Regions from separate parts of the Streptomyces sp. NPDC086554 genome, predicted to be linked through region 2. Evidence: riboswitches for the same ligand, from Rfam matches in the RefSeq annotation. Region 2 holds a riboswitch; the other holds the start of a gene.
The links. Region 2 has a riboswitch for cobalamin ahead of AB0O76_RS17620 (hypothetical protein). Riboswitches for the same ligand answer to the same signal wherever they lie in the genome.

Region 1 (3,236 bases), on a different contig from region 2:
GGAAGAACGGGCCGCCGGTGAGCGCGGTGAGCACCCCCACCGGGATGTCCTGCGGCGCGGCGACCGTGCGCGCGGCGAGGTCGGCGGCGACCAGGAACACCGCGCCCGCGAGCGCCGCGACCGGCAACAGCGCCCGGTGCGATGCGCCGACCAGCATCCGGGCGGCGTGCGGCACCATCAGGCCGACGAAGCCGATGGCTCCGCTGTACGCGACGAGTACGGCGGTCAGGAGCGAGGCGAGGACGAAGACGGCGGCGCGGAAGCGGGCGGTGTCCAGGCCGAGGACGGTGGCGCCCTCCTCGCCGACGAGGAGGAGGTCCAGGGGGCGGGCGAGGGCGAGCAGGAGCGCCGTGCCGACGATCAGTACGCCGGTGGGGAGGGCCAGCATGTCCCAGCGGGCGCTGCCGAGGCCGCCGAGCGTCCAGTACAGGACCTCCTGAAGGTGGTCCGCGCTGTCAGCGGTGACCAGGATCAGGCTGGTCAGGGCGGAGAGGATGTACGAGACGGCCACGCCCGCCAGGATCAGGCGGCCGCTGGCGAAGCTGCCGCCGGTGCTTCTGGCCAGGGTGTAGACGAGGAGCAGGGAGAGGAGTGCGCCCGCGAAGGACGCGGCCGGGATGGTGACCGTGATGGACAGGCCCGCGCCGACGCCGAGGGCGCTGCCGAGAACTATGGCGGCGACTGCTCCGGCGGATGCGCCGGAGGAGACTCCCAGGAGGAAGGGGTCCGCGAGGGGGTTGCGGACCAGGGCCTGGAGGACTGTGCCGATGACTGCCAGGCCCGCGCCTACGGCTGCGCCCAGCAGGACCCTGGGCAGGCGGGCGTCCAGCACTATCGTCCGGAAGGGAGAGGGGCCCGCCCTTCCGGTGACTATGTCCAGTACGTCGGTCACGGGGATGCGGACCGAGCCCAGGGCCAGGCCTGCGGTTGCCGCTGCCGCCAGGGCTATGAGGAGCCCGGTGATGACGGCTGGGTAGGGCGGTTTCCTTTCCCCGACCCCGCCCCTTCCTAGCGCCGGGACCGGCTGAGAAGTGCGACTCACAGCTGGTCCGCCAGCTTCTTCACCGCATCCGGGGCCCGCACCCCCGTCACCACATCCGACAGCGGCAGCACCGCGAACCGCTTGTGCTTGATCGCCGGGACGTCCGCCAGGAGCGGATCCTCCAGCAATCGGCGCTTCTTCTGGGCGACCGTCGTGCCGCCGTAGTCGAGGATCAGGATCAGCTCCGGCTTACGGTCCACCACCGACTCCCAGGACGCGTCACCGAAGGACTTGTCCAGGTCCGCGAAGACGTTGCGGCCGCCCGCGCGCTTGATGATGTCGTTCCCGATGCCGCGGCCGCCCGCCGTGAAGGCCGTCTTGTCACCGCTGTCGTACACGAAGACCGGGAGCGGCTTCCTGTCCTTCAACTGCTTCTCGGTTTCGGCAAGTTGGCGCTCGGCGCCGCTCACCCAGCGGTCCGCCCGTGCCCGTACCCCGAAGGTGGAGCCGGCCTCGCGGACCTCCCGGAAGACGTCCTTCATGGTCACCGGGCGCTTTGCGCAGCCCTCCACGTCGAGGCGGGTCTTGATACCGGACTTCGCGAGCGCCGCGCGGCTGCGGCCCTCGCCCGCGAGGAAGGCGCTCGGGTAACCCCCGTACACGAAGTCGGGGTTGGCGGCGAGCAGCTTCTCGTAGGAGGGGTACTCCTTCGCGAGGACCGGGACGGACGCGTACGCCTTCGCGTACGACGGGAGGACCTTGTCGTCCAGGTAGGCCGTGCCCGCCATGCGGTCCGCAAGGCCGAGCTCCAGCATCACTTCCGTCGCGTGCTGGTTCATGGTCACGGCGCGCTTCGGGGGTGCCTGGTACGTCGTCTTCACGCCGCAGTTGGTGACCGTGTACGGGAATCCGGCCGCTTTCGGGCCGCTCCCCTTCCCGGATTCCTCGTCCGCCGGGGACGAGCACGCGGCGACGAGCGGGGCCAGCAGGGCGCCGGCCATGAGTACGCGCAGAGGTCGGGACATGGCTGAGCTGTGCCTCCTCCAGGGGATTCCGCGTCCCCTGCATCCGTGGGAGAGGGCGGCAGGTCAGTTCCTGACTGCCCCACCCGCGCAGGGTGGGGTCACAGTGGCGGGACCGTGCCGGATTCGCACCGGCTTCCTGGGTCCTGCCGCCTCAAAGGTGGGGCTCAGTATGCCTGGACGACCTTGACCTCTTCCTCGGTGACCTCGCCGTCCACGATCCGGTAGGAGCGGAACTGGAAGTCGCCCGCGCCGTCGGTGTCCGCAGTGGAGACCAGGACGTAGTGCGCGCCGGGCTCGTTCGCGTACGTGATGTCGGTGCGCGAGGGGTACGCCTCGGTCGCCGTGTGCGAGTGGTAGACGATCACCGGCTCCTCGTCGCGGTCGTCCATCTCGCGGTAGAGCTTGAGGAGGTCCGTCGAGTCGAACTCGTAGAACGTGGGCGAGCGGGCCGCGTTCAGCATCGGGATGAAGCGCTCGGGGCGGCCGGTGCCCTCCGGGCCCGCGACCACGCCGCACGCCTCGTCGGGGTGGTCCTTGCGCGCGTGCGCGACGATCTGGTCGTGGAGGGCCTGGGTCAGGATCAGCATGGGAGCCAGGATAAGCAGAGGGGCCGATCCGTACCGAGGGATGGTACGGATCGGCCCACATGCTGGGATCAGCAGGGATCAGGCGGGAGTCAGGACTTGATCGCGTCCTGCGGCTCGGCGTCGCCGCCACCCGTCGACTGCGCCTTGCGCTTCTCCATGACCAGGTAGCCGACGCCCAGGATGAGCGCCCACACCGGGGCGGCGTAGAGCGAGATGCGCGCGTCCTTGTCGATGCCCATCATCACGATCACCATGCCGATGAAGAGCAGCGCGAACCAGCTCGTGTACGGCGCTCCCGGAGCCCGGAAGGTGGACTGCGGCAGCTCGCCGCGGTCGGCCTTGCGGCGGTACTTGATCTGACAGACCAGGATCATGATCCAGGCCCACATGCCGGAGATGGTGGCGAAGGAGACGACGTAGTTGAACGCCTCGCCCGGCCACTGGTAGTTGATCCAGACGCCGACCAGCATCAGGGCCGCGGAGAAGGTGGTGCCGACCAGCGGCAGGCCGTTCTTCGTCAGCTTGGTGAAGAACTTCGGGCCCTGCCCGTTGAGGGCGAGGTCACGCAGCATGCGGCCGGTGGAGTACATGCCGGAGTTGCAGGAGGAGAGCGCGGCCGTCAGGACGACGAAGTTGACGATG
Region 2 (3,236 bases):
ATCGTGCTGTGCTTCGTGCAATTCATGCTGGTCCTGGACGACAACGTGGTGAGTGTCGCTCTCCCCAGCGTCCGGGATGAACTCGGCTTCAGTGCCGCGGGCCTGGCCTGGGTCGTCAACGCGTACTTCCTCGCCTTCGGCGGGCTGCTGTTGATTTCCGGCCGCGCGGCCGACCTGCTGGGCCGCCGACGCGTCTTCCTCAGCGGCGTGGCGCTGTTCGGTGCGGCGAGCCTGGCCTGCGGACTCGCCCAGGAACCCTGGCAGTTGGTGACCGGGAGATTCGTCCAGGGGGCGGGCGCGGCCATGGCCAGCCCGGCCGCACTGTCCCTGATCACACTTCTGTTCCCAGGTGCCGAGGAGCGCGCCAAGGCATTCAGCATCTGGGGCGGCATCGCCGGTCTGGGCGGCACCATGGGCTTGGTGATCTCCGGGGCGCTGACCGGCCTCACCTCCTGGCGCTGGATCTTCCTGATCAACCTGCCCGTGGCCGCCGGGGCTCTGGTACTGCTCCCGCGCCTCGTCGCCGAGAGCCGGGCCACCCGCCAGGCGCGCCTGGACGTACCTGGCGCGGTCTTGGGCACCGGCGCCGTCTTGTCGCTGGTCTACGGTCTGCTCCAGGCCGGGGAGTCGGGTTGGGGTGACTCGGCCGTTGCCGGGCCCCTGCTCCTTGCCGTCGTCCTGACCGTCTCGTTCCTCGCGGTCGAGTCACGCACGGCCGAGCCACTGGTGCCCTTGTCGTTCCTGTCCTTCCGCACCCGTGCCGTCGCCAACGGTGCGACCCTGCTGTTCTCCGCTGCCCTCTACGCGATGGCCTTCCTGCTGATGATCCACCTGCAGACCGTGCTGCGCTACGGTCCGCTCAAGGCTGGCATCGCCTACCTGCCCTACGGTGCCGGAATCCTGACGGGCATGTGGCTCTCCTCCCGCGCAGTGATCAGGTTCGGGATGCGCCGGACTTTCGTCGTGTCGTTCCTGATCAGCTCAGCGGGGCTGCTCCTGCTGTCCGACGTGACACCGAACGACAGCTACGCATCCGGGGTGCTGCCCGGCATGCTTGTCATGAGCCTCGGCTGCGGCCTGAGCCTTCCTGCCCTGACAGTCGCCGCGCTCACAGGCACCACCGAGGAGAACGCCGGTCTCGGCTCTGCGCTCCTCAGCTCCGTTCAACAGATCGGCGGCGCTGTGGGGGTGGCGGTACTCGTCACCCTGGCCGCGCGCCGCAGCGACGCCGTGGCCGATTCGACCGGCCCGCTGCACGCCGCGACGGAAGGCTACTCACTCGCGCTCATCGTCGCTGCGGCCCTCCTCGCGCTCGGAGCCCTCCTCATCGCCACCCTGCTCGGAAGCCGCCGCTCAGAATCTGCGGCGGACGTACGCGACATGTCGGCAAAGCACGGCTAGCTGCACGAAGCTGTCCCGTGCGACGCCATCCGTGAACCCCTATCGGGCACAGAGGGCCTTGCTCTAAGTTGCCTAGTAGACGTCGCGCACACGCGACGACAAGTTCGCATCGAGGCGAAGGTGAGCAGGAACCCGGTGGAAATCCGGGGCGGTGCCGCCACTGTGACCGGGGTGACCCGGGAGTCAGACACTGACCCTTCGTCCTCCAGGCAAGTGGGGCGTGCGCACCCCACGAGGAGGTTTCATGAGTGCTTCAGCGGTTCCCGGAACGCGATCTGCCGCGGGGCTGGTCGTTCACCCGCTGCGGGACGGGCTCATCGCTGCCGCGGCGGTGATTCTCGCGCTGGTCGTGCTGGACGCGGTCTTCCTGGACCAGGGGGCGCTGCTGTCACCGATGCTCGGCAAGGTCGCGACATCGGCCAACTACGTCCACGAGTTCGCGCACGACGGGCGGCACCTCTTCGGTGCCCCTTGCCACTGAGGAGAGCGCTCATGACTTCTCTCCTGTTCCTGCTGGGCCGGGGCACGTTCGCGGGTGGAGTCGCCGGTCTGGTCAGCGGAGGCTTCTCGGTGCTGTTCGCGGAACCGGTACTGGACCGTGCGGTGCGGCTGGAAGCGGCCCGTGAAGAGGCGCGCGGCGCGAGTGCCGCGGTCGAGGTCTTCTCCCGCTCCACCCAGCACACGGGCCTGGTGGTGGCCGCAGTTGGCACTGGTGCGGCGATCGGGGTGCTCTTCGCTGTCGTGTACGCGGTGCTGCACCGTCGGGACCCGGACAGCGCGCCCTGGAAGCGGTCGCTGATGCTGGCGGGCGCCGGATTCACCGGAGTCTGGCTACTGCCATTCCTGCGCTATCCGGCGAACCCGCCGGGCGTGGGCGACCCGGGCACGGTCGGTGTCCGCGGCGATGCGTGGCTCGCGGCCATCGGGATCAGCTTGATCGCTGTCGTCCTGGCCTGGAGCATCCGCACGTGGTTGGAGCGGCACGGCCACCCCGCGCCGCTGCGCCAGCTCGCTGTCGCGGCCATCATGGTGACCGCGCTCGGCTCACTCTTCGCGCTGCCGGACAACCCCGACGTGGTGAACGCTCCCGCGACGCTGGTGTGGGACTTCCGGGTGCTCTCGGCGGCGTCCGTGGGGCTGCTGTGGGCCTTGCTGGCCGTGGGCTTCGGTCTCATCGGCTTGCGGGCGGCTCGTACGCGGATGGGGGCGAGTGCGCGGACTGCACCCGTACCCGCAGCCTGACCCTCCGGTCGTGCCTCGGCCGACGTCCCTGTGCGCGTCACGGGCGTCGGCCGCTCCGGCGAGCGGCTGGTGCTGTCGCAGTCCGCGTGAGGCTTCAACGCACGATCAGAGTGCCCTTCATGGACGGGTGAAAGGTGCAGTCGAAGGCGTAACGGCCGGTGTCGGAAGGGGCCGTGAGAGTGGCGGACCCGCCGCCAGGGATGCTCCCTGTGTCGAATGTCTTGCCCTCCGTGGCGGTCACCGTGTGTGCTTCGGAGTCCTGGTTGACCACCGCGATCTTCTCGCCGGGACGCACAGTCAGTGTCGCGGGGCTGAACGCGAAGTCCTTCACGGTCAGGCGTACCTCGCCGGTGCTCGTTGGCGCGGATGTCGAGGCAGGGGGCGAGGAGGCCGGGGTGGAGGCGTCGTCCCCGCTGGAGCAGGCGGTGACGAAAAGCAGTGCGGCCGCGGCTCCGAGTGCGAGGGAGGCGACATTCCGCCGGTGATGCGAAGACGTCATCGGACCGGGCCCTTCGGATTTCGGATGGGCATCCCCGAGTGGGACCGTACGCAGGGGCTGAGAGCCAACGAATCCGAGCCCGCCGGGGTGCGTG

Region 1: another riboswitch for cobalamin. It lies ahead of AB0O76_RS00740 (ABC transporter substrate-binding protein); the one in region 2 lies ahead of AB0O76_RS17620 (hypothetical protein).

The regions. Positions count from the first base shown of each region.
Region 1 is NZ_JBFBJK010000001.1:180,520-183,755, reverse strand. Features, by position in the region: gene AB0O76_RS00745 (iron ABC transporter permease) at 1-964, opposite strand, end outside; gene AB0O76_RS00740 (ABC transporter substrate-binding protein) at 1,039-2,007, opposite strand; cobalamin riboswitch at 2,051-2,199, opposite strand; gene AB0O76_RS00735 (M67 family metallopeptidase) at 2,172-2,594, opposite strand; gene AB0O76_RS00730 (amino acid permease) at 2,684-3,236, opposite strand, start outside.
Region 2 is NZ_JBFBJK010000009.1:270,514-273,749, forward strand. Features, by position in the region: gene AB0O76_RS17615 (MFS transporter) at 1-1,401, shown strand, start outside; cobalamin riboswitch at 1,485-1,615, shown strand; gene AB0O76_RS17620 (hypothetical protein) at 1,646-1,882, shown strand; gene AB0O76_RS17625 (CbtA family protein) at 1,894-2,643, shown strand; gene AB0O76_RS17630 (cupredoxin domain-containing protein) at 2,738-3,142, opposite strand.